One region of the Arthrobacter oryzae genome, then DNA from elsewhere that is predicted to be linked to it. Evidence: riboswitches for the same ligand, from Rfam matches in the RefSeq annotation. Region 1 holds a riboswitch; each other region holds the start of a gene.
The links. Region 1 has a riboswitch for thiamine pyrophosphate ahead of thiO (glycine oxidase ThiO). Riboswitches for the same ligand answer to the same signal wherever they lie in the genome.
Positions count from the first base shown of each region.

Region 2: linked by a shared signal. The riboswitch ahead of thiC (phosphomethylpyrimidine synthase ThiC) and the one ahead of thiO (glycine oxidase ThiO) in region 1 are both predicted to bind thiamine pyrophosphate.
Region 3: linked by a shared signal. The riboswitch ahead of Q8Z05_RS20100 (bifunctional hydroxymethylpyrimidine kinase/phosphomethylpyrimidine kinase) and the one ahead of thiO (glycine oxidase ThiO) in region 1 are both predicted to bind thiamine pyrophosphate.
Region 4: linked by a shared signal. The riboswitch ahead of Q8Z05_RS06395 (ECF transporter S component) and the one ahead of thiO (glycine oxidase ThiO) in region 1 are both predicted to bind thiamine pyrophosphate.

Region 1 is NZ_CP132204.1:170,288-178,090, forward strand. Features, by position in the region: gene Q8Z05_RS00745 (TetR/AcrR family transcriptional regulator) at 1-257, shown strand, start outside; gene Q8Z05_RS00750 (DUF3107 domain-containing protein) at 309-533, shown strand; gene Q8Z05_RS00755 (hypothetical protein) at 597-899, shown strand; gene Q8Z05_RS00760 (4a-hydroxytetrahydrobiopterin dehydratase) at 936-1,304, opposite strand; gene Q8Z05_RS00765 (thiazole synthase) at 1,342-2,163, opposite strand; gene thiS (sulfur carrier protein ThiS) at 2,169-2,405, opposite strand; gene thiO (glycine oxidase ThiO) at 2,402-3,709, opposite strand; TPP riboswitch at 3,696-3,815, opposite strand; gene thiE (thiamine phosphate synthase) at 3,842-4,561, shown strand; gene Q8Z05_RS00785 (ferritin-like fold-containing protein) at 4,562-5,236, opposite strand; gene Q8Z05_RS00790 (RNB domain-containing ribonuclease) at 5,278-6,750, shown strand; gene Q8Z05_RS00795 (DEAD/DEAH box helicase) at 7,050-7,803, shown strand, end outside.
Region 2 is NZ_CP132204.1:4,462,586-4,470,388, reverse strand. Features, by position in the region: gene Q8Z05_RS20625 (ammonium transporter) at 1-108, shown strand, start outside; gene Q8Z05_RS20620 (P-II family nitrogen regulator) at 105-443, shown strand; gene Q8Z05_RS20615 (glucose-6-phosphate dehydrogenase) at 522-1,910, opposite strand; gene ffh (signal recognition particle protein) at 1,995-3,587, shown strand; gene Q8Z05_RS20605 (alpha/beta fold hydrolase) at 3,622-4,356, shown strand; gene thiC (phosphomethylpyrimidine synthase ThiC) at 4,342-6,126, opposite strand; TPP riboswitch at 6,121-6,228, opposite strand; gene Q8Z05_RS20595 (amidohydrolase family protein) at 6,333-7,415, shown strand; partial or broken gene Q8Z05_RS20590 (VOC family protein) at 7,500-7,803, shown strand, end outside.
Region 3 is NZ_CP132204.1:4,362,304-4,370,106, reverse strand. Features, by position in the region: gene Q8Z05_RS20105 (ribonuclease E/G) at 1-3,216, shown strand, start outside; TPP riboswitch at 3,329-3,426, shown strand; gene Q8Z05_RS20100 (bifunctional hydroxymethylpyrimidine kinase/phosphomethylpyrimidine kinase) at 3,409-5,001, shown strand; gene rplU (50S ribosomal protein L21) at 5,323-5,631, shown strand; gene rpmA (50S ribosomal protein L27) at 5,693-5,956, shown strand; gene obgE (GTPase ObgE) at 6,073-7,662, shown strand; gene proB (glutamate 5-kinase) at 7,727-7,803, shown strand, end outside.
Region 4 is NZ_CP132204.1:1,376,148-1,383,950, forward strand. Features, by position in the region: gene Q8Z05_RS06380 (UDP-N-acetylglucosamine 1-carboxyvinyltransferase) at 1-567, opposite strand, end outside; gene Q8Z05_RS06385 (energy-coupling factor transporter transmembrane component T family protein) at 677-1,477, opposite strand; gene Q8Z05_RS06390 (ABC transporter ATP-binding protein) at 1,474-3,120, opposite strand; gene Q8Z05_RS06395 (ECF transporter S component) at 3,137-3,769, opposite strand; TPP riboswitch at 3,842-3,984, opposite strand; gene Q8Z05_RS06400 (DUF4235 domain-containing protein) at 4,136-4,399, shown strand; gene mnhG (monovalent cation/H(+) antiporter subunit G) at 4,493-4,927, opposite strand; gene Q8Z05_RS06410 (monovalent cation/H+ antiporter complex subunit F) at 4,917-5,195, opposite strand; gene Q8Z05_RS06415 (Na+/H+ antiporter subunit E) at 5,192-5,737, opposite strand; gene Q8Z05_RS06420 (Na+/H+ antiporter subunit D) at 5,734-7,398, opposite strand; gene Q8Z05_RS06425 (Na(+)/H(+) antiporter subunit C) at 7,395-7,803, opposite strand, start outside.

The sequences.
Region 1 (7,803 bases):
TCAACGACAGCGACGTCAGTTCCAGGCTGGAAACCTTCAACAAGGCTTTTGCCGATGCCATTGCCCGGGTCATTGCCGAGGACACCAAGCTCCCCATGCTGGAGGCCCAGCTGCTGGGGCGCGGACTGGCCGGAATGGCCCAGGTCAGCGCGCGTTACTGGCTCGAAACCGACGGGAACCTGGACCTCGATGTGGCCAGTGACCTGATCTATCGTTTAGCTTGGCGCGGAATCTCGCGCTTCCCCAAGGAAACCTAGACTACAAATAGAGAACACCTTTAGAACTTTGATTGGCTGGGAGGCCTCGCTGTGGAAGTAAAGATCGGCATTCAGAACATCGGCCGCGAAATTGTGCTGGAATCGGCTCAGGATGCTGACGCTGTGGCAAAGCTCGTCGAGGAATCCATTGCCAAGGGCGCTGAACTTCGCCTGGCTGACGACAAGGGCCGCGTGGTCATCATTCCCGCCAACGTGCTGGGCTACGTTGAAATTGGGGCAGAGGAAGCCCGCCGCGTCGGTTTCGGCCAGCTTTAGGCCACTCCAGCCCGGTCCACCCGCCCTGACCCGCACCCCGCTCTGCAGCAAGGAGTTCGCCGAATGCTTTCCCTGGTAATCGTGGCCCTGGTCACCGTGGCCGCAGGCTTTGTTGTCTGGGCCAACGACCGGCGGCACGCGAAGTATGGCATCGCCATGCCGGCGGGCGTTTCCCTGACTGTGGGGATGCTGAGCTGGGTCATCTTCATGGCCGCAGGGCTTGGGTACCAGCCCGGCCTGACGTGGATCCCGTGGGTGCTTCCCATGGTCCTGGGCACCGGGGCGGCACTCGCCGCCTCGGTGTACCTCGGCCGCAAGCGCGCCCTCCAGGACACGAAGCAGCTGACGGCCGCACTGCGGCTCTGACGCGCCGGTTCCGGACCCGCTAGTCCGGGTTGGCCGCTAGTCCGGGTTGGCGGTGCCGCCCGCGGTCTCTGCTGACCGGTAGCGGCCAGGTTCCGCAATGGCCGATACAGCAGCGGCTGCCCGGCTGGCGGCCGCCGCGGCGGCGACGTCTCGCTGCGTCACTTCGGTACCGGCGTCGTGCGACGTGAAACGGATGAACACCCGGTTGTAGCGCCAGTCCAGGTCCGGGTGATGGTTCTGTTCTTCAGCCACCTGCCCGACGGCGGCGATCAGCTGGAGCGCTGCAGCCGCCGTCGGGGTCTTGAAGACAGTCACCAGGCCGCCCAGCCGGTATCTCCAGTCGGGAAGGTCCGCCAGTGCGGCGTCAACCTGGGGTCGGGTAAGAACGTCTTCCTTGTCGGTCACCGCTGGCTCCTTGGATCGCAACTGCCGGAATTTCCTGTTACAGGAACTCCGCCCGGCCCTCCATGGCAGACGACGCAAGGGCGTGCTCGCGGCGTGGAATCCGGCCGGCCGATTTCGCCAGCCTACCGGCGATGACGGCGTGTTTGAAGGCCTCTCCCATCATCGCCGGGTTTTGCGCCCGGGTCACTGCCGTTGCGAGCAACACCGCATCGCAGCCCAGCTCCATGGCCAGGGCAGCGTCCGACGCCGTGCCGATGCCTGCGTCCAGCACCACGGGAACGGATGCCCGGGAAACGATGAGTTCGATGTTGTGCGGGTTCAGGATGCCCAGTCCCGTGCCGATGGGTGCCCCGAGGGGCATCACCGCGGTGGCGCCAAGGTTCTCCAGCCGCAACGCCAGCACGGGGTCGTCATTCGTATAGGCGAACACCTTGAATCCGCGGTTCACCAGCTGCTCCGTGGCGTCCACCAGCTCCACGGCGTCCGGGAGGAGGGTGTGTTCATCGGCTATCACTTCGAGCTTCACCCAGTCCGTCTCCAGCGCCTCCCGGGCCAGTTCCGCCGTCATGACGGCGTCCCTTGCCGTGAAGCAGCCGGCGGTGTTGGGGAGGACCCGGATGTTGTGGTCCACCAGGAGCTGGAACAGCGAGCCTGTTTCGGCCGGCGAGTAGCGGCGCATGGCCACGGTGGTGAGCTCCGTCCCCGAGGCGAGCAGCGCCGCGCCCAGCCCGTCCAGGCTGGGAGCACCGCCGGTGCCCATGATCAGCCGCGATCCCAGCGGGACGCCGTCCACGATGAACGGGTCTGCGGCCCCCTGCTGCGCGGTCCCTGCCACTCCGGCAACCGTAGTTCCTGCCATGATGCTCAACCTCCCTGTACCGCGGTAACAAGTTCGACGTCGTCGCCCTCGGCGAGCGCCGTCACGAACCACTGGCTGCGGGGCACCACCTCGGAATTGCGTGCCACCGCCACGCCCAGCTTCCGGCCGTCGGCCGCCTGCCCGTTGGGGGCGAGGTTCCTGCCGGTGACCTGGCTGATGAGGGTGGTGACGGACGCGCCGTCGTCCACCGCGTGGACCGTGCCGTTCAGTGTGATGTTCATGCTGTTTCCTTGATCGGGGCAGGGGTGGGAAGTTTCGCGGGGGTGGCCGGAGGCCCGGAAAACCGGTCGGGCCGGAACGGCGCCCACCGCGGATCGGCCGTGCCGTCCAGGAGCTGTCTGCAGATGGAGGCTGCCGCAGGAGTGAGCAGGACGCCATGGCGGAAGAATCCGGTGGCAATGATGAGCCCCTGTACATCACCGCCGGTTCCGGCGTCCGCGACGCGCCCCAGCAGCGGCGCGTTGTCGGGTGTTCCCGGCCGGGCCCGGGCTGTGGCTTCCAGGAGTTCCAGTTCAGCGACGGCGGGTACCAGCACCTGCGCGTCACGGAGCAACTGGTAGACGCCGCCCGCTGACACGGCTGAGCCGGGCAGCCCTTCCGGCGCGGCCGGCCCGGCATGGTCGTTGCCGGCTCCTGCGAGGGCGTCTTCGCGCTGGGTGGCCCCGATCACCACCGTGCCATCCTGCCGGGGCACGATGTAGACGGGGACTCCGTGGACCATGCCGCGGACGGTGGATGTCAGCATCGGCTGCAGGTAGGCGGGGACACGCAGCCGCAGGATGTCGCCGTACACCGGGCGGAGCGGCAGCCGGAGGCCGGCCGGCAGTCCGCCGAGTGACGCTGCTTCCAGCCCGTTGGCGATGATGGTCTCCCCGGCATGCACGGTGCCTCCCCCGGCCAGGCCGACACCGGTGACCCGCCCGTCCTCCCAGAGCAGGCCGGCGGCCCGCTCACGCACGGCGCAGCCCGCCAGGGACTCCGCAAGCAGGGCCAGGAGCTTGCGGGGATCCACCTGGTGGTCGGCCGGGATGTCGAAGGCGCAGGAGATGCCCGGGCTCAGCAAGGGCTCGCGGGCACGCGCTTCCCTGACTGTCAGTGGTTCCACTGTGAGGCCGCTGGACCGCTGGACGCCGCGCAGGTCGGCGAGCGCCCGCCGGTCGGCGGCGTCGGCACCCACGGCGAGGGTCGACGTCGTGAGGTAACCGGTGTCCGGGCCGGCGCCGTCCCGGACACCGCCTTGCAGTCCGGCGGCGAAGGCCGGCCAGAGCCCTGAGGAGTGGAGCATGAGCTCCAGGAGCTCTTCCTCCTGGTAGTGCAGTTCGCTGACCGGGGCCAGCATGCCGGCGGCGGCCCAGCTCGCGCCCGTTCCGGGGGCGTCGTCGATGATCACCACGGACCTGCCCGACTCCCGGGCTTCCCAGGCGATGCCGTGGCCGATGATTCCGCCTCCGATCACGGCGACGTCGGCGCTGATGTCCGGGCGCGCGGCGGTGCAGCCTGCTGGAGGTTGCGGGGTCATTGTCATCCTTCCCTACGCCGGTACTAACCGGATCAGGTCAAGCGGTCGGCTCTGACGCCCTCTCAGCCCTGCAGCTTTGTGACAGCTGCAGCGGGCTCCCGCGGTACTCCACCAGTTTAGGGGAACTAGGCTGGTGCCATGACCGAGCAAGCCCTCCTCACCGATGCCCGCCTGTACCTCTGCACCGACGCCCGCACCGACCGTGGCGATTTCGGAGACTTCGTTGACGCCGCCTATGCCGGAGGCGTTGACATCATCCAGCTCCGGGACAAGAACCTGGAAGCGGCCGAAGAGCTCGAGCTGCTCGACGTGCTGGAAGCCGCGGCCCGCCGCCACGGCCGCCTCTGGTCGGTCAACGACCGCGCGGACATTGCCTCGCTCTCCGGCGCACCCGTGCTTCATGTCGGTCAGAAAGACCTCCCCCTGGCATCGGCCCGCAAGTTCCTCGGCAATGAAGCCGTCATCGGCCTCTCAACGCACAGTCCGGAACAGATCGATGCCGCCATCGCCGCATCACGCGGCCCCGGTGGCCTGGACTACTTCTGTGTCGGGCCGGTGTGGGCCACTCCCACCAAGCCGGGGAGGGCCGCCGTCGGCCTCGACCTGGTCCGCTATGCCGCGGCGGCCGCTGACGGCATAACCGCGTCCCAAACATCCGCTGCCGGCGCGGCGGCCGCTGGCGACGCCGGCACGGCGCAGCTGCCGTGGTTCGCCATCGGCGGCATTGACCTGGGCAACGTTGAGCAGGTGGTGGCTGCAGGCGCGCAGCGGATCGTGGTGGTCCGCGCCATCACCGAGGCCGATGATCCTGCCGCAGCAGCACGGTCGCTCCTGGCGGCCCTCGATGCCGGCTCCTGACTATCCGGCCAGGCCGAGCTCCGTCATCCGCCGTGAATGGTTCCCTGCCAGCCCGGCGATCAGCCCGCTGACCAGCTCGTTCGCCGCGGCAGTGTCCCCGCCGCCAATCAGGCGTCCCAGGAACGCATGCTCATGGCTGACCCGCTGCGCCTGCGTCAGTGCTTCGCCGAGCAGCCGCCTGGCCCATAGCGCAAGCCTGGAGGCGAGCCTGGGATCATCGGCCAGGGCGCCCCTGAGCAGTTCGCGGAGCACCTGGGTCGTCTCATCGGAGGCCTGGACCTGTTCGATGAGTTCCCGTGTGCCGGCGTCGACGTAGCGGGAGATGGCCCGGTAGAAGTCAGCGGAAACCGTATCGATGACATACGCCTTCATCAGTGATTCGAACCAGTCGCCCGGGCGCGTCCGCGAGTGGAAGAAGTCCACGGCTGCCTGGAACGGCAACATGGCGTCCTCCGCGTCGATCCCCATGTCCGCGAGGCGGGAGCTCACCAGCTCGTAGTGCTGGAACTCCACCACGGCAATCCTGCCGAGCACGGCCCGGTCATGGAGGGTGGGCGAATACCGCGCGTCTGCGGCGAACCGTTCGAAGGCCGACAGCTCGCCGTAGGCCATCATTCCGAACAGGTCTGCGACGAAGCGGTTGTAGTGAGCGGTGTCAGCCGGGGATAAGCTCATCGTCCAAGACTAATGGCGCAAATCGAGCTAATCTGACTTTCGTGTCACATCATCGCCTGACTCCCAGTGTCCACGAACAGACCAACCGGCTGGCCGAGGCCCTGAACGCGCTCCGTACGGAGCTGGAGCTACCCGGGCCGTTCCCTGAAGACGTCCTCGAGGATGCGCTGGCGGCCATTGCAGAGCACAAGATGCCGGACCTTGACCTGACTGCAGTGGAGTTTGTGACCATAGATCCCGCGTCCTCCACGGACCTGGACCAGGCCCTCTTCATCGAGAAGTCAGGGGACGGGTACAAGGTCTTCTACGCCATCGCCGATGTTCCTTCCTTCGTTTCACCGGGAGGGGCGCTCGACGCCGAGACACGTCGCCGGGGGCAGACGATCTACGCTCCGGACGGGCGGATTCCGCTCCACCCGGAAGTCATCAGCGAGCAGGCCGGCAGCCTGCTGGCCGGCCAGCTGTGCTCGGCCTTCGTGTGGGAGTTTGACCTGGACACGGCAGCCCGGGTCGATTCAGTGCTGGTGCGCCGCGCCAAAATCAGGAGCCGGGCAAAGCTCAACTACAAGGGCGTCCAGGCCGAGCTCGATTCCGGCACTGCTGTTCCTGTGCTGCAGCTCCTCAAGGAGGTGGGGCTCAAGCGCGTCGAACTGGAGCGGCTGCGCGGCGGCGCAAGCCTGAACATGCCGGAACAGGAAATCGAACAGACGCCCGACGGCGGTTACCGCATTGTCGCGGCACCCTCCCTCCCGGTGGAGGACTGGAACGCCCAGATCTCCCTCATGACCGGCATGGCTGCCGCGGACCTGATGCTCGACGGCAAAGTGGGCATCCTGCGTACCATGCCTGCCCCGGACGAACGGTCCCTCCTGCACTTCCGGCGGCAGACCAACGCCCTCGGCAAGCCGTGGGACGGCGAGGCGAGCTACGGGGAGTACCTGCGTTCCCTTGATCCCACCGATCCCCGGCAGCTGGCCATCCTGCACTCCGCCGGCATGCTGTTCCGCGGCGCCGGTTACACCCCCTTTGACGGCACGGTACCGGAGGCCGCCATCCAATCGGCCATCGGGGCTGCGTATGCGCACACCACGGCGCCGCTGCGGCGCCTGATTGACCGCTTTGTCCTGGTGATCTGCGAGGCGCTCAGCAACGGCACCGCGGTTCCCGACTGGGCCCGCGAGGCACTTCCTTCGCTGCCGGAAATCATGGCGGCCTCAGATCAGCTGGCCGCCAGGATGGAGCGGCTGGCCCTCGACACGGTGGAGGCGGCCCTCCTCGTCAACCACATCGGCCAGGAGTTCGACGCCGTGGTCATCTCCGGGTCGAAGCCGGGCAAGTCGAACGGGAACGGCGGCAACGGGAACGGGAACGGGCCGTCCGGCATTATCCAGATCGCAGACCCGGCAGTGACAGCCAGGTGCCCCGGGGAGCTCGAATCCGGCACGACGGTCCGGGTCAGGCTGGTCTCCTCGGACATCCGCACACGGGAGATCCAGCTGCAGCTCGTGGGGTGACTGCGGGATGGTTTCGGGCTGCGTCCGGGGCGTCAGTCGGAGGTTGTTGCGGTCAACAGCTAGACTGAGGGGGTAGTAATGGATGCCCGGTCGTTGATTTCCATGATTTTTGAATTCAACAAGCCCGCCCCTACGCGATCTTGAGATACACCCGCTGGTCCCCAGTGCCAGCATTTAGATAGCCCGCGATCGGCTTCCACTGGATTTGCTTGCGCGCCAGAGCGTGCTCCGGAACGGCCTTGCGGCCGGCCCCGTTGAGCAAGCAGCGCCAATGCCCAAATGAATAAGGAAACTCCCCTGTGAGTGAATTGCATACGCACCAACTTTTGACCGACGACACCGGCACGGAATCGATCGAGCCGGAAGAGACCATCATCTCGGACGAAAAACCGCACGAGATCGAGGAGAAATCCTTCGCCGACTACAACGTCCGCGCCGACATCGTCGAGTCCCTGGCCGACGCCGGAATCACCCACCCCTTCCCCATCCAGGCCATGACGCTGCCAGTGGCCCTCGCCGGCCACGACATCATCGGCCAGGCGAAGACGGGCACCGGCAAGACCCTCGGCTTCGGCATCCCGGCGCTGCAGCGCGTTGTGGGCCGGGACGACCCCGGCTTCGACAAGCTGGCCGTCCCCGGCGCCCCGCAGGCCCTCGTGATCGTGCCCACCCGCGAACTTGCAGTCCAGGTTGCCAAGGACCTTGAAAACGCGGCAAAGAAGCGCAACGCCCGCATCGCCACCATCTACGGCGGCCGCGCCTATGAGCCCCAGATGGAAGCCCTGCAGAAGGGCGTCGAAGTTGTTGTCGGTACGCCCGGCCGCCTGATCGACCTGTACAAGCAGAAGCACCTGAGCCTGAAGAACGTCAAGATCGTCATCCTCGACGAAGCCGACGAAATGCTGGACCTCGGCTTCCTGCCCGACGTTGAGACGCTCATCGCCGGCACCCCGGCGGTCCGCCAGACCCTGCTGTTCTCGGCGACCATGCCCGGTCCGGTCATCGCCATGGCCCGCCGCTACATGACCCAGCCCACCCACATCCGCGCTGCTG
Region 2 (7,803 bases), 360 kb from region 1:
CCCCTGCATGAACTGATCACCGGCAAGCAGGGCGACGAATCCGCCGCGGCAACCGAAGCCGGCAAGAAGACTGACGCAGCAACAGGTAAGGAAAGTGTGGGGGCATGAAACTGATCACAGCAATCGTCCGGCCGGAAAAGCTCGACTCCATCCGGGAGGGGCTCGAATCCTACGGCGTGCAGGGCCTGACGGTCAGCGCAGCCAGCGGATACGGCAGGCAGCGGGGCTACACCGAGGTGTACCGCGGGGCTGAGTACAACGTGGATCTGCTTCCCAAGATCCGCGTTGAGGTCCTGGCCACGGACGAACAGGCGGATGACATCCTGGATGTCATCATCGCCAGCTCCAACACCGGGCGTGCCGGAGACGGCAAGGTCTGGACGGTGGATGTTTTCGAAGCTGTAAGGGTACGCACGGGGGAACGCGGCTCGGCCGCCATCTAACCCACGCGAACGCGGAGCGGGCCGGCACCTGGAAGGTGCCGGCCCGCTTTTGCGTGCAGTGAGTTGTGCCTGCCGTGACTAGGCGGGCCAGCCGTCGGGGCCAGATGATCCGGCCGCATACTCCTCCAGCGGAACGCTGCCGCGGCCCCACGCCTTGATCACCGGCTCGATGATCCGCCAGCAGTCCTCCGCCGTGTCTGCCCGCACGGACAGCAGCGGATCACCGGTCAGGACACCCTCGAGGACTTCCCCGTACGGCAGCAGGTCGGAAGCGCTCAGCTCGGCGTTCAGGGTGGCCCGGTCCAGGCTCAGGACGTTGCCCGGGCCGTTGACGTCGACGTCGAACTGCAGTGTGTCCGGACCGAACCCGATGCGGAGCTGATTCGGCGAGTCGACGCCCGTGAAACCCTTGGGCAGGTGCGGCACCGGCTTGAAGGTGACCACTGCTTCCTTGCGTTTTGCCCCGAGGGCCTTGCCGGAACGGAGGATGAAGGGGACGCCCTGCCAGCGCCAGTTGTCGATGTCCACCTGCACCTCGGCCAGGGTCTCCGTGTTCCTGGCCGCGTCCACCCCTGCTTCCTTGGCATAGTCCGGCACCTTCCGCCCGTCGATGGACCCTGCCGTATACCGTGCACGCCGCGTGCTCGCCCGGTAGGGCGCCTTGATGCTGCTGGCTCGCAGGAGTGTGGCTACGGCGTCCCGGAGGTCACGTTCGTCCACGGACGCCGGCGGCTCAATCGCCATCAGCGCCATGATCTGCAGCAAGTGGCTCTGGATCATGTCCCGGAGCGCGCCGGCGGAGTCGTAGTAGCGGGCGCGGCCCTCCAGCGCCAGGTCCTCGTCAAAGATGACCTCCACCTTTTCGATGTGACCGCGGTTCCAGATCGGTTCCAGGAAAGTGTTGGCAAAGCGAAGGCCCAGGATGTTCAGGACAGTCGCCTTGCCGAGGAAGTGGTCCACCCGGTGGATGTGGTCTTCCGGGACCAGCGCTGCCAGGGTTTCATTGAGGTGCCGGGCGGACTCTTCACTGGAGCCGAACGGCTTCTCCATCACCAGCCGCGTGCCGGCGGGCACCTCCTCCGGGGCCAGCACCTCACAGGCCTTCTGGCTGACGTGGGGCGGAAGGGCGAAGTACACGGCCACCGGCGCTTCGAGGCCGGCCAACAGGGAGGCCAGCCCTCCGCCTGCTGTCACGTCAAGCTGGTGGTAGCGGGTTGTTTCCGCGATCCGCTTGAGCTCGCGCCTGCCGGCGGTGTCCGCCTGCGAATTGGAGTCGGCAAAGGACGTCTCAACGCGCTCCAGCCATTGTTCCTGGGACCAGGGATCCGATCCCGCACCCACGAGCGTGAGCCCGTCGGCACGCCCTTTCGCCGCGAGCCGGGCGAGTCCCGGCAGGAGCAGCCGGCCGGTCAGGTCCCCGGAGGCACCAAGGATAAGCAGGGTTTTTACAGTTGTTCGGGTGGCCATCCTGCCAGCATGCCATCTTGAAGGGCTGACTTGGTACCCTAGATAGTCGAGTCCCGATCATCCACTGAAAGAAGTGCACGGCGCGTGTTCAATTCACTCTCTGACCGGTTGACAGCAACCTTCAAGAATCTCCGCGGCAAAGGCCGCCTCACCGAGGCGGACGTTGACGCCACGGTCCGCGAGATCCGTCGGGCCCTCCTGGACGCTGACGTTGCCGTGCCCGTCGTGCGCGAATTCACCGGCCGGGTGCGCGAACGCGCCCTCGGCGCCGAAGTTTCCGGTGCCTTGAACCCCAGCCAGCAGATCGTCAAAATCGTCAACGAGGAGCTCGTTGAGATCCTCGGCGGCGAGACCCGGCGCATCCGCCTCGCCAAGACCGGGCCCACGATCATCATGCTCGCGGGCCTCCAGGGCGCCGGCAAGACCACCCTTGCGGGCAAGCTCTCCAAATGGCTGAAGTCCCAGGGCCACAGCCCCATGCTGGTAGCCTGCGACCTCCAGCGGCCCAACGCCGTAACGCAGCTCCAGGTGGTGGGCCAGCGCGCCGGAGTGCCCGTTTTCGCCCCGCACCCGGGGGCCACGTCCACTGAACTGGAGCACCCGGCCGGGGATCCCGTTGCCGTAGCCCGTGCCGGTGTCGAGGAAGCGCGCCAGAAGCTTCACGACGTCGTCATCGTGGACACCGCCGGACGCCTCGGCGTGGACGCCGACATGATGGAACAGGCGCGCCAGATCCGCCGGGCGATCGTCCCGAACGAAGTGCTCTTCGTCATTGACTCGATGATCGGCCAGGATGCCGTGAACACGGCGCTGGCGTTCGATGAGGGTGTCAACTTCACCGGCATCGTCCTTTCCAAGCTCGACGGCGACGCCCGCGGTGGTGCCGCGCTGTCCGTCGCATCGGTCACCGGCAAGCCCGTCATGTTCGCCTCCACGGGCGAAGGCGTCGACGACTTTGAGCTGTTCCACCCCGACCGCATGGCGTCCCGCATCCTCGACATGGGTGACGTCCTCACCCTGATCGAGCAGGCCGAGAAGTCGTGGGACAAGGACGAAGCGGCCCGGATGGCGAAGAAGTTCGCCGACCAGGAGGACTTCACCCTTGATGACTTCCTGGCCCAGATGCAGCAGATCCGCAACATGGGCTCCATGAAGAAGATGCTCATGATGATGCCCGGGGCGCAGAACATCCGCCAGCAGCTGGAACAGTTCGACGAACGCGAAATCGACCGGGTGGAAGCGATTGTCCGTTCCATGACCCCGCACGAGCGCGTTGCCCCCAAAATCATCAACGGATCACGCCGGGCGCGCATCGCCAAGGGCTCGGGCATGCACGTGTCCGACGTCAACGGCCTGCTGGAGCGGTTTGCCCAGGCGCAGAAGATGATGAAGAAAATGGCGGCGGGCGGCGGAATGCCCGGCATGCCGGGAATGCCGGGAATGGGAGGCGGCGGCGGAGCCCGCAAGGGCGGGGCCAAGAACGCACCCAAGAAAAAGGCCAAGTCCGGAAACCCGGCCAAGGCCGCCCAGGAGCTCCGTGATGCCGAGGCCAGGCGCGCGAACGCCAGCAAGGCACTTCCCACCGGTGCCGCCTTCGGGCAGCAGGGCGCGGACTTTGATCCGTCCCAGCTCAACCTGCCCAAGGGCTTCGACAAGTTCCTCGGCGGGAGCAAGTAGCTCCTGGCGGCGTACTTTGCCATAGGGTTGGGGCATGTTTAAGCAGCGCGTAGTGTTCGTCCACGGTTCGGGGGCCTTCGGGTCCGCCGCGTGGCCCAAGCAGCACGGCATGGCCCTGGCCTACGACGCTCTGTTCCTGCGCCGCCACGGCTTTGACGCGTCGGCGGAACCCCTCGACTCGGACTTCCATGCCGATGCCCGGATCGTGCTGGGTGCTTTGGCGGACGGGGGCCGTGGTGCCTCCGGCGGCCATGTGGTGGCGCACGCCCAGGGTGCCATCGCGGCCATGATGGCCGCCGTGGAGCGTCCGGACCTGGTGCAGTCCCTCGTCCTTGTGGAGCCTGCCTGCCTCTCCCTGACCGCTGAACTGCCTGCGAGTGCCGCGCACCGTGCCCTGATGCAGCCGCTGTTCGACGTGCGGCACCAGCTTGGCGACGACGACTTCCAGCGGGAATTCGTCCGGCGCGCGTTTTCCGTGCACAGCGATGGGCCGTCCACGCCGGAGGCGCTCAACGCCGCACGCCGGCTCCGGCTGCAGGCCCCTCCGTGGGAGGCGCCGCTGGACATCGTTCCGGGTGTCCCCACACTGGTCCTCACCGGCGGCTGGGAGCCGCTCTACGAGGAGATCGCCGGCTACCTGCGCGAAACCGGTGCCCAGCACCGCGTTGCCGCGGGCGGACACCGGCCCCAGGACTCGATGGAGGGCGACCGGTTCATCCGGTCGTTCATCGCAGAAGTCAGCCGCCGCCAGCACTCACGGGCGTCGTAGCTGCAGCTCCGGGAGATAGACTTTTCCGCCGGCTGCCAGGAATTCGTCGCTCTTTTCCCGCATGCCTGCCGCCATCTCGGCGAGGGCGGCCTGGGCCTCGGCTGAACCGTATTCGTCCCTGATGTCCTGGCTGATGCGCATGGAGCAGAACTTGGGCCCGCACATGGAACAGAAATGCGCTGTCTTGGCCGGTTCTGCAGGCAGCGTCTCGTCGTGGAAGGCTTCCGCAGTGACAGGGTCCAGCGAGAGTGCAAACTGGTCCCGCCAGCGGAATTCGAACCGGGCCTTGGACAATGCGTCGTCACGTTCATGCGCGCCCGGGTGGCCCTTGGCGAGGTCCGCCGCGTGGGCGGCGATCTTGTAGGTGATCACACCGGTCTTCACGTCGTCCTTGTTCGGCAGGCCCAGGTGTTCCTTCGGCGTGACGTAGCAGAGCATGGCCGTGCCGTAGCGGGCGATTTCCGTGGCGCCGATCGCGGACGTGATGTGGTCGTAGCCCGGGGCGATGTCCGTGACCAGGGGCCCCAGGGTGTAGAACGGTGCGCCCTTGCAGAGTTCCTGCTGGCGTTCCACGTTTTCGCGGACCAGATGGAACGGCACGTGCCCCGGTCCCTCCACCATCACCTGCACGTCGAACTCCCAGGCGCGCTGGGTCAGTTCCGCCAGGGTATCCAGTTCGGCGAACTGGGCCGCGTCGTTCGCGTCCGCCGTCGCTCCCGGGCGCAGACCGTCACCCAGGGAGAACGCGACGTCGTACTTGGCGAAAATTTCGCACAGCTCGTCGAAGTGCGTGTAAAGGAAGTTCTCCTGGTGGTGCGCCAGGCACCAGCCGGCCATGATGGATCCGCCGCGCGAGACGATGCCAGTCACACGGTTGGCCGTCAGCGGCACATAGCGCAGCAGCACTCCGGCGTGGATGGTCATGTAGTCCACACCCTGCTCACACTGTTCGATCACCGTGTCGCGGAAGATCTCCCAGGTGAGTTTGTTGGCTTCGCCGTTGACCTTCTCCAGCGCCTGGTAGATGGGCACGGTGCCAATCGGCACGGGGGAGTTGCGGATGATCCATTCCCGGGTGGTGTGGATGTCGTCACCAGTGGACAGGTCCATCACCGTGTCGGCACCCCATTGGGTGGCCCACTGCAGTTTGTCCACTTCTTCGGCGATGGAGCTGGTCACGGCCGAGTTGCCGATGTTGGCGTTGATCTTGACGAGGAAGGCCTTGCCGATGATCATCGGCTCGGATTCCGGGTGGTTGATGTTATTGGGGATGATGGCGCGGCCGGCAGCCACTTCGCTGCGGACAAGCTCCACGTCGCAGTTTTCGCGGAGGGCGACAAACTGCATCTCGGGAGTCACCACACCCTGCCGGGCGTAATGCATCTGGGTGACGGTCCTGCCGTCGACGGCGCGGCGGGGCACCGGCTGCGCGCCCTTCCACTCCGCCGAGGCGGCACCGCGGCGCACGGCGGACCTGCCGTCGTCGAGCAGGTTGCGTTCCCGGCCGCTGTACGGCTCGGTGTCGGCCCGGGCTTCAACCCAACGGGTCCTGAACGGTTCGAGCCCCACCACGGGATCGCTGCCCGGCCCGGCCGTCCGGTACACCCGGAACGGCGGGTTTGCTGTCCCGCCCGGCGAGTCCTCCAAGGCAATCTCGGTCACCGGCACGCGGATCCCGGTGGCTTCGTCGTTGATGAATGCCAACGAATGTGACTTCAGGGACTGCGTTTCTTTTTGGGCAGGGGAGAGCTGTGTTTCTGGTGTATTCACGGAATACTCACTTCCTTCGCCGGCATTACCCGGACAGGTTCAACGGTCGCAGGCTGCATCAGCCCGATCTCAGCCCCTGCAAGGGCACCCGTGTGGTCGTAGACGAAGCTACCACAAGGCATCGCGAGGGTCCCCAACAACACCGGCTGTGACACCGGGCGCAGGGTGCGAGGCGGTGACGGGACGGGCAGGTTTAGGCTTGAAGCATGCGTGGCGTCATTGAATTCAGCGGGACCGTGCTCACTGCCCCGGACCAGGAGCGGCGGGGCCTTTGGGCCGTGGACGGCCGGCTGACATTCAGCCGTCCGGCCGCTCCGCCGGACGTGGTGCTTGACGGCTGGGTCCTTCCCGGCCTGGTGGATGCCCACTGCCACATCGGGCTGGGACCCGCCGGTGACGTTCCGGATTCCCTGGCTGAGGAGCAGGCCACCACGGACCGGAACGCGGGAACACTGCTGGTCCGTGATGCCGGCGCCGTCCACGACACACGCTGGCTCCAGCAGCGCCCGGAGCTGCCCCGGATCATCCGCGCCGGCCGGCATGTCGCCCGGACCGGCCGGTACCTCAGGGGGTTTGCCGTCGAAGTGGAGCCGGACGGCCTGGTCGAGGCAGTGCGGAAGCAGGCCCGCGCGGGTGATGGCTGGGTCAAGCTCGTGGGCGACTGGATAGACCGCGACGCCGGCGACCTCGCGCCGTCGTTCCCTGCCGCCGTGGTGCGGGACGCCGTCCGGGCGGCGCACGATGAAGGGGCCAGGGTGACGGCGCACTGTTTCGCCGAGGACACCCTGGATGACATGCTCGACGCCGGAATCGACTGCATCGAACACGGAACCGGACTCCTGCCGCGGCACATACCCCGGTTTGTCGACCAGCAGGTTCCGATCGTGCCCACGCTCATCAATATTGCGACCTTCCCGGACATAGCGTCCCGGGCAGAGCAGAAGTTTCCGGTGTACGCGGCACACATGCGCGCACTGTGGGAGCGCCGGAACGAACGGATCGTGGAAGCTTTCGACGCCGGCGTGCCGATCTACGCAGGGACGGATGCGGGCAGCGTCATCCGCCACGGCCGGATCGTGGATGAAATCATCGCGCTCCACACCGCCGGCCTGCCGGCGACAGCGGCCCTCGGCGCTGCGTCGTGGGCCGCCCGGGATTGGCTGGGAGCGGACGGCATTACCGAAGGTGCCAGTGCCGACGTCGTCCTGTGCGACACGGATCCCAGGGTCCATCCGGCCACGCTGCTGAATCTCAGGCACATCGTTCTGCGGGGAAGCCAGCTCCGTTAGGAATAAATTGAAGCTTCAAGTAATTTAACTCCATGTAAGCGTCGCCGGCACCGGCGGCAAAGTTTCGGGAGTTTGGGAGTTGCCATGACCATGGAATCCAGCAGCAAGGACGTCCTGCCCGCCGGCCTCGCCATGGGCACGGTGATGCTCAAGGTGGGCGACATCAAGCTGATGACGGACTACTACCAGCGGGCGCTCGGGCTGGAGGTCGTGGCCGAGCAGGACGGCGGCGTGTACCTTGGCCGGCGCGCAAACCCCTGGTCCACCTGGCGCCGGCACCGGAACTGAACCTCCCGGGCAAGGGTGAAGCCGGGCTGTTCCACACGGCGCTGCTCTTCGAGGACCGCCCCGCGCTCGCAGCCACGGTTGCCTCGGCGGCCCGGTATGA
Region 3 (7,803 bases), 460 kb from region 1:
GAGGCTGTGGAGGAGAAGGCCCCGGCCCGGCGCAGCCGCTCACGCAAGAAGGTGGAGCCTGCCGAGCCGCTTCCGGTCTTCGCAGAAGACGCCGCCGCGCACGGTGATGCCCTGGCTGAGGCGGGCCAAGCAGGGGAGCCCGGACCCTCGGCGCCGGCCGAAGCCGCCGCCGTTGAAAAGCCGGTCCGTCGCCGCGCCTCTCGTGCCAAGGCTCCCGCTAAGGCAGCCGAAGCCGCGCCGGTCGAGCCTGCCGCGCAGAACGCAGCGCCCGTTGCCGAAGCCTCAACAGCCGAGGAAGAAGTGGCCGCGACGGGCCAGGAATCTGCACCCCGGGAAGCTCCTGTCCAGGATTCATCCACGGCCCAGGCGCCCGGTGTGGCGGCAGATACCGAGCCTGATGAGACTGCAAAGTCCGAAACCGCCAGCCCCGTCGGTGCGCTCTTCCTTGAGCCCGGCTCGGTCACTTCCATGATCTTCCAGGCGCCGGACCTGAGCACCGTGCTACGGCCGGCGGCCACGCCAGCCGTAGCCAAGGATATCGACGAGGAAGACACAGAAGACGACGGCGAGGAAGGCGAGGCCGGTGGCTCCCGCCGCCGTCGTAGCCGCGGACGCCGCGGACGCAGCCGCGTGACTGACCGGGAAGCTGCTGGCGAAGCCGAACCTGCTGAAGGTGCTGCCGATGACGAGGACACCGATGAGGAGTCCACCCGGACCACGGACGACGGCGTGACCTCCCGCCGTCGCCGCCGCCGCCGCCGCGGCGACCAGGACCTTGAGCTGACCGGCGGGGGAGATGACGACCCGCCCAACACGGTGACCCGCGTTCGCGCGCCGCGAGCCATCAGCGAAGCGCCGGTCAACAACCGCGTCACCTCCGTCAAGGGCTCCACAAGGCTCGAAGCCAAGAAGCAGCGCCGCCGCGAGTCCCGCGACACCGGCCGCCGCCGCACAGTCATCACCGAGGCTGAGTTCCTGGCGCGCCGTGAATCCGTGGACCGCCAGATGATCGTCCGCCAGCGCGACGACAGAATCCAGATCGGTGTCCTGGAAGACGGTGTCCTGGCGGAGCACTTCGTTTCCAAGACGCAGCAGGACTCGCTGATCGGCAACGTGTACCTCGGCAAGGTCCAGAATGTGCTGCCCTCAATGGAAGCTGCCTTCGTCGACATCGGGCGCGGCCGCAACGCAGTCCTTTACGCCGGTGAAGTCAACTGGGACGCCGTCAATCTCGAGGGCAAGCAGCGCCGGATCGAGAACGCACTGAAGTCCGGCGACTCCGTGCTGGTCCAGGTCACCAAGGACCCCGTCGGCCACAAGGGCGCCCGCCTGACCAGCCAGATCTCCCTGCCCGGACGCTACCTCGTGTACGTTCCCGGCGGCTCCATGACCGGCATCTCGCGCAAGCTGCCCGACGTCGAACGCAACCGCCTCAAGCGGATCCTCAAGGACCGCCTGCCGGAAGACGCCGGCGTGATTGTCCGTACCGCAGCCGAGGGCGCGTCCGAGGAAGAGCTGACGCACGACATCAACCGCCTGCGCGCCCAGTGGGAAGGCATCGAAGGCCAGGCCACGTCCACCAAGATCCTTGCCCCGGAGCTCCTCTACGGCGAACCGGACCTCACCATCAAGGTGGTCCGTGACGTCTTCAACGAGGACTTCTCCAAGCTGATCGTCTCCGGCGAGGAAGCCTGGGACACCATCGAGGCGTACGTGACGTACGTGGCTCCGGACCTGGTGGGCCGGCTCGAAAAGTGGACCAAGGATACGGACATCTTCGCCGCCTGGCGGATCGATGAGCAGATCCACAAGGCACTGGACCGCAAGGTCTTCCTGCCCTCCGGCGGCTCCCTCGTGATCGACCGCACCGAAGCCATGACCGTGGTGGACGTCAACACCGGAAAGTTCACCGGCAGCGGCGGCAACCTCGAGGAAACCGTCACCAAGAACAACCTGGAAGCTGCCGAGGAAGTGGTGCGCCAGCTGCGCCTCCGCGACATCGGCGGCATCATCGTGATCGACTTCATCGACATGGTGCTGGAATCGAACCGCGACCTGGTGCTGCGCCGCATGGTGGAGTGCCTCGGCCGCGACCGGACCAAGCACCAGGTTGCCGAAGTGACCTCGCTGGGCCTGGTCCAGATGACCCGAAAGCGCATGGGCACCGGGCTGCTGGAAGTCTTCGGCGAGCAGTGCGAGGCCTGTGCCGGCCGCGGCATCGTCACCCACGACGAGCCTGTGGAGCACCGCCGCGCCAACACTGTTGCCGCCGAGCACCACGTGCAGCGGACCGAGATCCAGCAGCAGCAGCAGCCCCGGACGGAGCGCAAGAGCCGTCGCCGCGGCAAGGGTGGCCAGCCGGTTTCCGAGGCAGCTCCGTCGACGCCCGCTCCGGCGCATCACGAGCCCACAGAAGCCGAACGCCATGCAAAGGCTGAGGCCACCCGCGTGGCGCTGGCGAACATCGCCGCGGCCGCGCACGCAGCCCACCTGCACGACGCCGAAGCGGGCCATGCGGCCCCGGCCGCAGCAGCCGCGGCACAGGCAGTAGGCCAGGCACTGGCAGCCCAGGCATCCTCCGGCCAGGCACCCTCCGGGCAGGCCGGGACTCCGGCCAGGCCCGGATCCGCGCCGGCGCAGCCCGCTGCCACGCAGGCAGCTCCTGCCGCAGTACGCCCGTCCAAGGCATCGGAAACTGAGGTGGCTGCTGCTGGACGTCCCGCGGCGGTCCTGACCTTCGGCGGCGAAAAGGTGGCGTTGCCGTTCGTTGAGCATGGCGGAGAAGCGCCTTCCCCGGGAGCTTCCCTGACGCTTGACCGGCTGGCTGAAGCCTTCGCGCACCTTGGCGAGCCTGTAGTGGCTGAAACTCCGGCGGCACCTGCCGAACCGCAGGTTGCGGCTCAGCCTGCGGTTCAGGCACCTGCCCACGTGCCGGCCGCCCAGGCGCCGGCAGCGCGTGCGGCTGAAGCGGACTACACCGATCACACTGCGGTGCAGGGCCGGGCGCGCCGTCCCCGCCGCAACCGGAGCGCCAGCCGTGCCCAGGGCGCAGCGAACGAGACGTCCGTGGAACACCACGAGACTGCTCCGGTAGCTGCGTCAGGTCACACCCACGAAGCAAAGGCACCCGAGCCGGCCCAGAAGGACGCGCCTGCCAAGGCACCCGCCAACGAACCGATCATCCTCGGCGTAGGTGTACCGGCCTCCGAGCTCTGATCTCAGGGCAGGTTCCACGAACTGACATCGCGGGTGCGGTCCGAGGCAGGCGTAGCAATACGCCGGTTTCGGGCCGCACCCGCGAGTTCGTTGCGGGGAAACAGTAGGCTAGGGGACTGACACGGGGTGCCGCGCACAGGGCCGGCTGAGATCCACACCCGTTGAACCTGTCCGGTTAGCACCGGCGAAGGGATGTCTCCTTTGGCAATATCATTCCTGCCCACGCCTGCCTCCACGGCAACCCCCTCAGCGTCCGGCGGCGCCCTCCTTCGCCGTACACCGAGGGTGCTGGCCATCGCCGGCTCCGATCCGTCCGGCGGGGCCGGGATCCAGGCGGACCTCAAGAGCATTGCCGCCAACGGCGGATACGGCATGGCTGCCATCACCGCCTTGACGGCGCAAAACACCCGCGGCGTCCGTGCCGTCCACGTGCCCCCGGCCGAATTCCTGACCGCCCAGCTTGAGGCCATCAGCGATGACATCAGCATTGACGCCGTCAAGATCGGCATGCTGGGTGACTCTGCGGTGATTGCCGCCGTCCGCGGCTGGCTGCAGAAGGCCCGTCCCGCCGTCGTCGTTCTTGATCCCGTGATGGTCGCCACCAGCGGGGACCGGCTCCTGCAGGAGGCGGCCGAGGCGGAACTGCGTGAACTCCTGCCCCTTGCCGACCTTGTTACGCCGAACCTGGCCGAACTGGCGATGCTCCTCAACGAACCCCTCGCCGGCGACTGGGAAGCGGCACTGGCCCAGGGCAAGCGCCTCGCTGCCCAGGCGGGCACCACCGTCCTGGTCAAGGGCGGACATCTCGACGGCGGTTCCTGCCCCGACGCGCTCGTCAACACCGAAGGGCTGCTCGGCCAGGACGTTGTGGTAGTCCCCGGCGAGCGGATCACCACCAGGAACAGCCACGGCACGGGCTGTTCGCTGTCCTCGGCGATGGCAACTGCGCAGGCACGGCTGGGGGACTGGGAAGCATCGCTGCGGGAAGTGAAGCCGTGGCTGCAGGGAGCGCTCCGGGAAGCCGAAGCACTGGAAGTGGGAACAGGCAACGGCCCGGTCCACCATTTCCACCATCTCGCGCCCAAAGGCGCGGACGCGCCGGCCGAAGGGCAGTTCGCTGCGGTGCTCCGGCAGGACGCCAGGCCGGACCTGGACGACATCTATGGGCTGGACTTCATCCGTGCCCTGGCCGACGGCACCCTCACCGAGCAGCACTTTGCGTATTACCTTGCCCAGGACGCCATTTACCTGAACGGCTATTCCAGGGTGCTGTCCCGTGCCGCCGCCATAGCCCCCACTGAGGCCGAACAGCTTTTCTGGGCGCGCGCGGCCCAGCAATGCCTCGAAGTCGAGTCCGAACTGCACCGGACGTGGCTCAGCACCCGGAAGGTGGACGACGGCCTGGGGCCCGTGACCAAGTCCTACGTGGACCACCTCCTGGCTTCGTCAGTTTCCGGCAGCTACGGAGTGCTCGTAGCCGCCGTGCTTCCGTGCTTCTGGCTGTACGCCGAGGTAGGTGCCACGCTTCATGGACAGTTCCTGGCGGCCGGCTCGCCGGCCAGCCACCCTTACGCCGAGTGGCTCCGTACCTACGCGGACGAGGAGTTCGCCGCGGCCACCAGGGAGGCGGTCCGCATCGCTGACGCCGCGGCCCGGGCGGCGTCTGAGGCGGAACGGCAGGCCATGCGGACAGCCTTCCGCCAATCGTGCCGCTACGAGGTGGACTTTTTCGACGCGCCGAGGCTGCATGCTGCACCGCAGAGGGTTCCGCAGCCGGTAGGATAGTGGGGCACGGTTCCGGAAGTCGTTGCAGCACCAGCCTGTATTACGCAGAGTGGCGCCTATCACGTACTGCCACCGGAGCCAGCCTCATTTGCGGCCGAAGGCAAAATTAGCGTATTCTAGATCTTCGGTGCTTACGCCAACACTTGGGTTATAACCTCAGGACGGTCCGTTTGGATTCCAAACGCATTGTCCGTGGATAACTCATGGGTTCCCCCGGGGAATCCACCGGCGTTGAGGCACAGCGTGAACCAGGCCAAACAATTTGGACCCAGGTTCCGCACGCAAATCTAGTAATAAACGTCGAGAGAAGTGAGTTCCCCAGTGGTGTACGCGATTGTCCGCGCAGGCGGCCGCCAAGAGAAGGTTTCCGTTGGAGACTTCGTTACCCTGAACCGCGTCCCCGGTGGAGCCGGCAGCACCATTGAGTTGCCCGCACTGCTCCTGGTAGACGGTGACAAAGTCACGTCTGCCGCTGCGGACCTGGCCAAGGTAACGGTTACGGCTGAGATCCTTCAGGACCTTCGTGGTCCGAAGATCGTCATCCAGAAGTTCAAGAACAAGACCGGGTACAAGAAGCGCCAGGGTCACCGTCAGGAACTGACCAAGGTCAAGATCACCGGTATCAAGTAACCTTCCGTTACTTTTCAGGTTTTCAGCAGATTCCCCAGAATTTTTAAGGCAGGCATTTCAAATGGCACATAAAAAAGGCGCGAGCTCCACTCGCAACGGTCGTGACTCCAACGCCCAGTACCTCGGCGTCAAGCGCTTCGGCGGCCAGGTAGTTTCCGCAGGCGAAATCATCGTTCGCCAGCGTGGCACCCACTTCCACCCGGGTGCCGGCGTAGGCCGCGGCGGCGACGACACCCTGTTCGCACTGACCCCCGGCGCCGTCGAATTCGGCACCCGCCGCGGACGTCGAGTCGTGAACATTGTTGCTGCTGCAGCTGCAGAGTAATACCAAGATCTAAACCGGTGGAGCGGGCCATGATGGCCCGCTCCACTGTTCTTTTAACCGCATTACAATCAATTTGGGCGTCCAAGACGGTCAGGTTAAGCACAGAGGAGATTCACGTGGCGAGCTTTGTAGACCGGGTAGTACTGCACGTATCCGGCGGTAGCGGCGGTCACGGCTGTGTCTCCGTCCACCGCGAAAAGTTCAAGCCCCTGGGCGGTCCCGACGGCGGCAACGGCGGCGACGGCGGCGACGTCATCCTGCGCGTTGACCCCCAGACCACCACGCTGCTGGACTATCACCACGCGCCCCACCGCCACGCCACCAACGGCGGGCCCGGCATGGGCGACTGGCGCGGCGGCAAAAACGGCGAAACCCTGATCCTTCCCGTTCCGGAAGGCACCGTCGTCAAGACCAAGGACGGCCGGGTCCTGGCTGACCTCGTCGGCGAAGGCGCCGAGTTCGTCGCGGCCGCCGGCGGACCGGGCGGATTGGGCAACGCCGCACTGTCCTCCCAGAAGCGCCGTGCTCCCGGCTTCGCCCTCCTCGGCATCGAAGGCGAGTCCAGCGACATTGTCCTGGAACTGAAGTCCATCGCGGACATCGCCCTGGTGGGATTCCCGTCCGCCGGCAAGTCCAGCCTCATCGCCGCCATGTCCGCGGCACGCCCCAAGATCGCCGATTACCCCTTCACCACGCTGATCCCCAACCTGGGCGTCGTCCAGGCCGGCGACGTACGCTTCACCATCGCCGACGTCCCCGGACTCATCGAAGGAGCCAGCGAAGGCAAGGGCCTTGGCCACCACTTCCTGCGGCACGTCGAGCGCTGCGCAGCTTTGGTTCACGTTTTGGACTGCGGTACGCTCGAAGCTGACCGCGATCCGCTCTCAGACCTCGCCATCATTGAAGCCGAGCTTGAAAAATACGCGGTTGACATGAGCTACGCCGGCTCCGACGGCGAGGTTGTCCCGCTGAACCACCGGCCCCGGCTGGTGGCCCTGAACAAGGTCGACCTGCCTGACGGCAAGGACATGGCCGAGTTCGTCCGGCCCGAACTTGAGTCCCGCGGCTACCGCGTATTCGAGATCTCTGCCACGAGCCACGAAGGCCTCCGCCAGCTCGGCTTCGCCATGGCGGAGATCGTCAAGGCTGCCCGTGACTCGGTGGCTGCCACGCCGCCGAAGGTGCACGCACCAGTGCTGCGCCCGAGGGCAGTCAACGAGTCAGGCTTCAAGATCCGCCGTGAGGAAAAGAACCTGGAGCCGCTGTTCCGGGTCCTGGGCGACAAGCCCGTGCGCTGGGTCAAGCAAACCGACTTCACCAATGAAGAAGCCATCGGCTACCTCGCCGACCGCCTGGCCAAACTGGGCGTGGAAAACGAGCTGTTCAAGCAGGGCGCCAAGCCCGGCGACACCGTAGTGATCGGTGAAGACGACGGCGTGGTGTTCGACTGGGAACCCACCATGATGGCGGGCGCCGAACTGCTCGCCTCGCCCCGTGGCACGGACGTCCGCTTCGCCGACATCGGCGACCGCCCCACCCGCGGGCAGAAGCGCGACGAGCAGCAGGAGCGCCGCGACGCCAAGGCTGCGGCCCGGGCCGAGCTGGAAGCCGAGCGCAAGGCCGGGATCTGGACCGAATCAGTCAGCGGGCGGCGTGCCGCACGGCCGCTCAAGGAGAGCGGACTGACCACCGAAAATGAGGAGTGAACCCGCACACGTGACCGATAATTCCGCAATTGTCATCGAGGAACCCCGCACCGACGACCGCAGCATGCTCGCCAGGGCGCGCCGCATCGTCGTCAAGGTCGGATCGTCGTCGCTCACCAGCCTCAAGGGTGGAATCTCCGA
Region 4 (7,803 bases), 1.2 Mb from region 1:
GCAGCCGCCCGCGTACGGGAGCCGGTACTCGGCGGACTCGTCCAGGAGCGGCCCCAGCAGCATGATCACGCTGCGGGTGCGGCGGGCAGCGTCCACGTCCATGGAATCCAGGTCCAGGACGGCGGGGCGGCGGATCTGCAGGTCATTGGCGTTGAGCCAGGTGCATTCGACGCCGATGCTGGTGAGGACCTCAACGATCCGGTTCACTTCCTCGATCCGGGCCAGCCGGCGCAGCGTGGTGGTGCCGCGGTTGATGAGGCTGGCGCAGAGAAGGGCCACGCCGGCGTTCTTGCTGCTGTTGACGTCCACTGAACCGGAGAGCGTGCGGCCGCCTTCCACCCGGAGGTGCGTCATCTGCGGCCGGCCCACCTTGACGATACTGCGTCCCACGATGGCTTCGAGCCGCTGGATCATCTTGAGGCTGAGGTTCTGCTTGCCCTGCTCCATCCGGGCGATGGCGCTTTGGCTGGTGCCCAGCTCGCCGGCAAGCTGCCCCTGGGTCCAGCCCTTCTCAGTGCGGGCATCGCGGAGCAGCAGGCCTACGTGTTCAGCAGTCTCTTGAGTCATAGGAAAAAAATATCACGCATGAGCTATTTCAGCGCGCAAATCACCCCGCACTGCCGCCAAGGTCACAGATTATTCTCCTGATGCGATATGGCGACGCGAACCATGCAGTTTACTGCTCGAGGAACACCATGTTCCACGTGCCCGCCCCTACTGCCGCGGACACGGCCGAAGCGGCAATCAGGAGCCCTCCGAGCACCACCCAGATGTCCAGCGTGCTGAACGTCGATTCACGTGCCCAGGTCCGCTGCGCACCGCCGAACCCCCGCGCCTCCATGGTGACGGCGAGGCGGGACGCCCGCCGGACGGCCTGGACCAAGAGTCCGAAGCTCTGCCCCAGGGTGGCCCGGAGCCGCTGCGCCGGGCTCCCGTGCGAGCCCACACCGCGGGCACGCCGGGCCATGCCGATGGTCTGCCATTCCTCAGCCATCAGGCCCACAAGCCGCATGGCCGCCAGCGTACCCAGCACAAAGCGGTGCGGCAGCTTCGCTTTCTGCGCCAGGGCGTCGGCCAGGTCCGTGGGGTCCGTGCAGCTCATCAGCAGCACCGCGGGCAGGGCGATCGCCACGCCCCGCAACAGGAATCCCAGCCCCAGCTCCAGCGAACCTTCGCTGATGGACCAAATGCCGACGTCGAGCAGGATCCTTCCGGTGTCCGGCGCCAGGATTGAGGTGCTCCAGCCGCCCAGCGCTGCCGCCAGTATCAGCGGCCAGCCCCGCTGCCAGAGCAGCACGACGGTCAGCCCGGCCAGGGGAAAAAGGAGCAGCTCAAAGGCAAGCGCAACAGAGGCGGACACCCAGTCGATGGACAGCGCCAGCACCACAGTCATCAGCATCACGACGGCGAACTTGGCCAGCGGATTGGCCCGCGTGAGCAGGGCATGGTTGGCGCCCAGGGTCAACGCTTCCCTCACGGTGCGGTCACCTCCGGGTTGTGCAGGCCGGGTTTCAGCGCAGCAAGTTTGAGTTCAGGCGCACCGAGTGTCAGCTCGGTGCCGCCCAGGACATCGCTGAACTCCTGGTCGTGCGTCACGGACACCACAGCGGTGCCGGCGTCGAGGAGCTCGGACAGGAAGGATGCCAGTTCCGCCCAGGTGTTGGCGTCCTGGCCGAAGGTGGGCTCGTCGAGGATCAACACGCGGGGATGGGCGGCCAGCACGGTGGCGACGGACAGCCTGCGCTTCTCCCCGCCCGAGAGCGTGTACGGGTTCGCGTCCACCAGCTTGCCCAGCCGGAGGCGTTCCAGGAGTTCATCCACGCGTTCCTCGCCGTGCCCCAGGTGCCGCGGGCCGAACATCAGCTCGTCCAGCACCCGGCCGGTGACGAACTGATGCTCCGGCTCCTGGAACACGGTGCCGATCCGCGAAATAAGCTGCTCCGCCTTCCACTTGTACGGATCAATGCCCGCGCCTTCGCTGAGGTCCACCGTCGCGGAGACCTTGCCTTCCACCGGCCGGAGCAGCCCGGCCAGGGTCAGCGCAAACGTGGACTTGCCGGAACCGTTGGGGCCGGTGATGGTCAGCGCCTGCCCGGTCCGGACCTGCGCCGTGATGCCGGACTGCACCGGGACGGGCGGGACGGCCTTGAAGCCCCTCCGGCGGGGACGTTCGCGGGAGACGGCCAGGTGCTCCGCTGCCAGCAGGAGGTTCCCGTTACCCGGCACTCCCCCCGAGGCCACGCCCGCGGGCGCCCCGGCATCACCGGGTGCTCCGCCCGCGGCACCGGACCGCGTCCGGGTCGCCGGGACGTACCCGGGCACCCAGACGCCGGCGGCGATGAGCAGGTCCCGCGCCTGTGCCAGGACCTGGTCCGGGGCGCCGTCCAGGAGCACTGCAGAATCCGTGGCGGATCCCGGCTGCAGCACCACGATCCGGTCCACGAGGTCTTTCCACACGCCGACGCGGTGTTCCACCACCACCATCGTTGCCCCGGTCTTATCCAGGCACCGGCCCACGGCGTCGCGGACTTCCAGCACTCCGGCCGGGTCAAGGTTGGCGGTGGGCTCGTCCAGGAGCAGCAGTCCCGGGCGCATGGCGAGGATGCCGGCGAGCGCAAGGCGCTGTTTCTGCCCGCCGGACAGGGCCGACGTCGGGTGGTCCAGCGGCAGGTGCGCCAGCCCGACGTCGTCGAGCGCCTCCCCGACGCGCGTCCAGATGTCCGCGCGGGGCACGGCAAGGTTCTCGGCGCCGAAGGCGACGTCGTCCCCCACCCGGGAGAGGACAACCTGCGTCTCCGGGTCCTGCTGCATCAGGCCGGCGGACCCTCGCCGGGCACGCGGCGGGGCGCCGTCGATCAGCAAGCTGCCGGTCTCGTCGGAGTCCTCGGCGTCCGGCGTGCCCCCGTGGTGGGCGCCGGCGTCGCTGTCTCCAAGCACGCCGGCGAGGGCGTGCAGCAGCGTGGATTTACCGGCGCCGGACGGACCGAGCAGCAGCACGCGTTCGCCCGGCCGGATGTCCAGGTCCAGGCCGCGGACGGCCGGCAGGGACCGGCCGGCGTGCCGCCAGCCCCAGCCGCGCGCCGTGACCGCTGCCGGGCGGACGTAGTCCGACGATGTCATGAGCAGTGTGCGTTCATCAGGAGAAGACGGGCTCCGTTGCTGCCTTGCGGGAGGCGAAGGAGCTGAGCACACCGGTCCTGGCCAAGCCGCGGGTGGCGATCCAGGACAGTGCACCGGCGATGACGGCTCCGGAGATGGCGGTGAAAATGATGTACGCCAGCTTGTCGCCGGCAGCGTAGGCGATGTTCCAGCCCCACGGAGCGAACGAGTCGTTCAGGCCACAGAAGAGGCCTGCAGCGGCACCGGCCAGCAGCGACACGGGCAGGTTGAACTTCTTGTACACGAACACCGCAAAGATGATCTCCGCACCGAGCCCCTGCACGAAGCCGGAGAACAGCACCGACGCACCGTACTGCGAGCCCATGATCAGTTCTCCCGTGGCGGCTACCGATTCACAGAACAGGGCGGCGCCCGGCTTGCGGATGATCAGCATGCCCAGGACGGCGGGAATCATCCAGCCGCCGGCAATGAGGCCGGTCAGCGGCGGGTACACGGCGTTCATGGCCGGCGAAACCGCGGCGGCCCCCTGGGACCAGGCCCAGAAAATGACGCCGCCGGCCACTGCGATCAACGCGGCAACCACAATGTCCACCACACGCCAGCTGCGCTTGCTGTGTGGCAGTGTCTGCTTTGCAGAAATATCAGTCATGTCTTCCTCCTGAGGTACAGGAGGGGAGAGTGGTTGCCGGCGGGGCCGCGGCTTCCGCCGCCTGCTGCCGGTCACTCTGAGAACTCGACTCCCTTGCGCCGGTACTAACCGGATCAGGTTCGAGGGTCTGCGGCTGTCCGCACTCTCAGCGCCCGCCTCCGGTTCCCTGGACTTTTCCAGTGATGCCCGACGGCGACGCTCCCCTGTCGTATCAATTCGCCCTTGTGGGCGTGCATAAGTTTACACCCGCGGGCCCGCCGAATCCCGGGGCCGGTGTCACAATCGGCGGTGATCCGGCGGGGCTGATGCGGTTAGGCTAGGGGAAGTCCTGTTTCCGCCGTCTCCCACCTGTAAGGGGTACTGGATATGAGTTTCTTCATCAAGCTGTTTGGGACCGGAGTAAGCCTGCTGGCCGGGTTCGCCGGCACCAAGGCCGTCGACGTTGTCTGGGAAAAGGTCACCGGCCGGAAGCCCCCGAAGGGCGACAAGGATGACGTCCCCACCACCCTGCGCACCGCCCTGACCTTCGCGCTGATTTCGGCGGCTGTCAGCGCCATCATCCAGGTCCTGGCCAACCGCGGCACCCAGCGTGCGATCACGCGCTTCGCCAAGAGCCAGGACATCGTCTAGGTCCCAACCCAACCCGAGTTTTTGTCCAGATAACGCGAGCTAACCGGCCTCCACGTCGCGTTATCTGGACAAAAACTCTTTGCAGAGTGATCCCTAGGCTGATCCGCGCTGGTGGTCGTCCCCGGACCGCTTGCCCGGGTCCTGCGGCTCGGCAGTTTTCTTGTCGGCGGCCTTCAGCACCACGGCTTCCAGCTCGTCCACCGTCAGGAGCTCCCTGTGCAGGTGCTTGGTGCGGTAGCCGGCCCTTCCCACCATGTGCGCGGACACCGGAACGGTGAGCACCTGGAAGATCCACGCCACGAACAGCACCGGCCACACCCACCAGGTCCGCAGCTGCAGGCCCACCGAGGCCAGCAGCAGGAAGAGCCCCAGCACCTGGGGCTTGGTGGCCGCGTGCATCCTGCTCATCAGGTCCGGGAAGCGCAGCAGGCCGATCGCCGCGCCGAGGGACATCACGGCGCCCACCACCATAAAAACAGCCGACACCGTGTCAATGATGGCGTCCACGGAAGATGGTTCAGGATTCATTGGGCTGCTCCCGCCGGTCGGCCACGAAGCGCGCCACGGTCACTGATCCGATGAACCCGATGATGGACAGCGCCACCAGCAGCATCAGGTTGTTCAGATGCCTGTTCACGGCCATGTCGATGCAGAGCGTGGCGCCGATGATGGCCAGCAGCACGTCCGAGGCCAGCACCCGGTCCAGCAGGGACGGGCCGATGGCGATCCGGACGATGGCCCCGGCTGCCGCCAAGGACAGGATCACGGCCGTTACGGTCAGCACGATGTCCATCATGCGTCCACCTCCTGTTTCAGTGCGGCCAGTTCCTCTCTGGTGCCCATGATCCGGATCAAAGCCGCCTCGGCATCCCGGACCTCCTTGCGCAGGTTCACGATGTCCTCTCCGCTCCGGACGTTCAGTCCGTGAATGTAGAGCGTGGAGGTGGAGCGGTCCACCTCCACCACCAGAGAGCCGGGAATCAGCGAGATGACATGTCCGGTGGCGGTGACCATCAGATCCGAGTGGCTGCGGAGCCGGACCGCGACGACGGCGTTGGTCACCTTGGGCCCGCGGGCCACGGCCAGGTACAGCACCTGGAAGCTGGCGGCCACCACTTTGCCCAGGAAAACGATCGCGAACGGGACGGCCCGCAGAACATTGAACCGGCCCCCCAGTTCCACCGGAGGCAAGTAGAACAACCGCGCCACCACCACGGCGATGAGGGCTCCGAACAGGAGGTTTCCGGGGCTGAAGTCCTGCCAGAGCGCACCCCATACAAAGACCAGCCAGACGAGCAGGGGCAGTTCCTGCCGGATGGAGATCCGCCGGCGGTTCATTTCTGCCCCCCGAGCTGCAAGTCCACCGGCTGCGAGTCCACCGGTTGCGCAGGTTCAGGCTGGGGTGGTTCAGGCTGCGCGAGCGGGGGCACGGGAGCGTTCTCGCCCAGTACCGCCTGGATGTAGGAGGACCTGTCCAGCATGTCCACGGCGGACTGGTCCGCCACCCGGAACAGCGGCCCGGCGAAGACGGTAAGCGCGACGCCGAAAGCGACGAGCCCCATCGTTGATCCCACCATGGTCCGCGGCAGCAGCGTGACATTCCGTTTGCCCGCACGGTCGCCCGTGTCGGCGTCCTCAGGGTCCGCCAGCAGCACGGGGTCCGGGTTCTCGGCGTCCTCGGGCTTGCGCCAAAACGCTCGGTTCCACACGCGGGCAACGGCCAGCAGCGTCAGCAGGCTGGTCAGGACACCGCCGATCACCAGGGCGTAGGCAAGCGGAGTGCCGAGCTCCACACCGGCCTGCAGCAGCCCGAGTTTGCCGAGGAACCCCGAGAACGGCGGGATGCCGGCAAGGTTCATGGCCGGGATGAAGAACAGCAGGGCAAGCACCGGGGACAGCTTGGCAAGTCCGGCTACGCGGTCGATCGACGAGCTTCCGCCGCGCCGTTCGATCAGGCCCGTGACAAGGAAGAGGCTGGTCTGGATGGTGATGTGGTGGGCCACGTAGAACACGGCGGCGCCCAGGCCGGCCACCGAGGACATGGCCAGCCCGAACACCATGTAGCCGATGTGGCTCACCAGGGTGAACGAGAGCAGACGCTTGATGTCGCTCTGGGCCAAGGCGCCCAGGATTCCCACCACCATGGTCAGCAGGGCCGCCACCATCAGCGGAGTGTTCAGCGAGTCCCCCGGGAAGAGGAGCGTCTCGGTGCGCACCATTGCATAGACGCCCACCTTGGTCAGCAAGCCGGCAAACACGGCCGTGACGGGGGCCGGCGCGGTGGGGTACGAGTCAGGGAGCCAGAAGGACAGCGGGAAGACAGCCGCCTTGATGCCGAAGGCCACCAGCAGCATCACGTGCAGCAGCATCCGCGTCCCGGAATCCAGGTCCGCGAGCTTGATGGCGAGGTCCGCCATGTTGATGGTTCCGGTGGCACCGTAGATCATGGCGATGGCGATCAGGAACAGAACGGACGACACCACGGAGACCACCACGTACGTGACGCCGGCGCGGATGCGGGGGCCTGTACCTCCGAGGGTCATCAGCACGTAGCTTGCCGTCAGCAGGATCTCGAACCCCACGTAGAGGTTGAAGAGGTCTCCTGAGAGGAACGCGTTGGACACCCCGGCCACCAGGATCAGGTAGGTGGGGTGGAAGATCGACAGCGGCGCGTCCTGGTCGCCGTCGGCCATTCCCTGGCCGGTGGCGTACACCAGGACGGCGAGGCTGACCGTGGAGGAGACCACCAGCATCAGGGAGGAGAACTGGTCCACCACCATCACGATGCCCCACGGCGGCAGCCAGCCGCCGATATTGACGGCTGCGGTCCCGCCGTCCCAGACCGAGGCCAGCAGCACGCACTCCAGCAGGAGGGTCAGGGACAGGAGCGTGATGCTGACGGCCCGCTGGGCCCGCGAGTGCCGGATCAGCACGAACGTCAGTGCGGCACCGAGGATGGGAAGTACGACGGCGAGCGGGGCAAAGCTTGCGATGTTCACTTCACGCCTCCTTCCGGGCCGGGGGTCACGTTCTGGGAGCCGGGCTGCTCTTCGGCGGCGGCGTCCTTGGCTTTGATCTTGTGGTCGCCCGCCTTCACGGTGCCGGTCTCGGAGTCTCCGGAGCCGGACATGCCCGAATTGGATATTCCCCGGCCGTCGGAGCCCACCATGGTCAGCGGAAATTCGGACGTTTCCACGGGGATCTCGGAATCGTCCTCGGCATCGAAGCTGGGGGTTTCGGCAACGCGGATATCCTCGACGTCGTCTTGGATCTCATCGCGGCGGGCCAGCACCCAGGTCCGGTAGATGATGCCCAGCATGAACGCGGTCACGGCGAAGGAGATCACGATCGATGTCAGGATCAGGGCCTGCGGGAGGGGGTCGTTGTAGTCCCGCGGGTCAGTG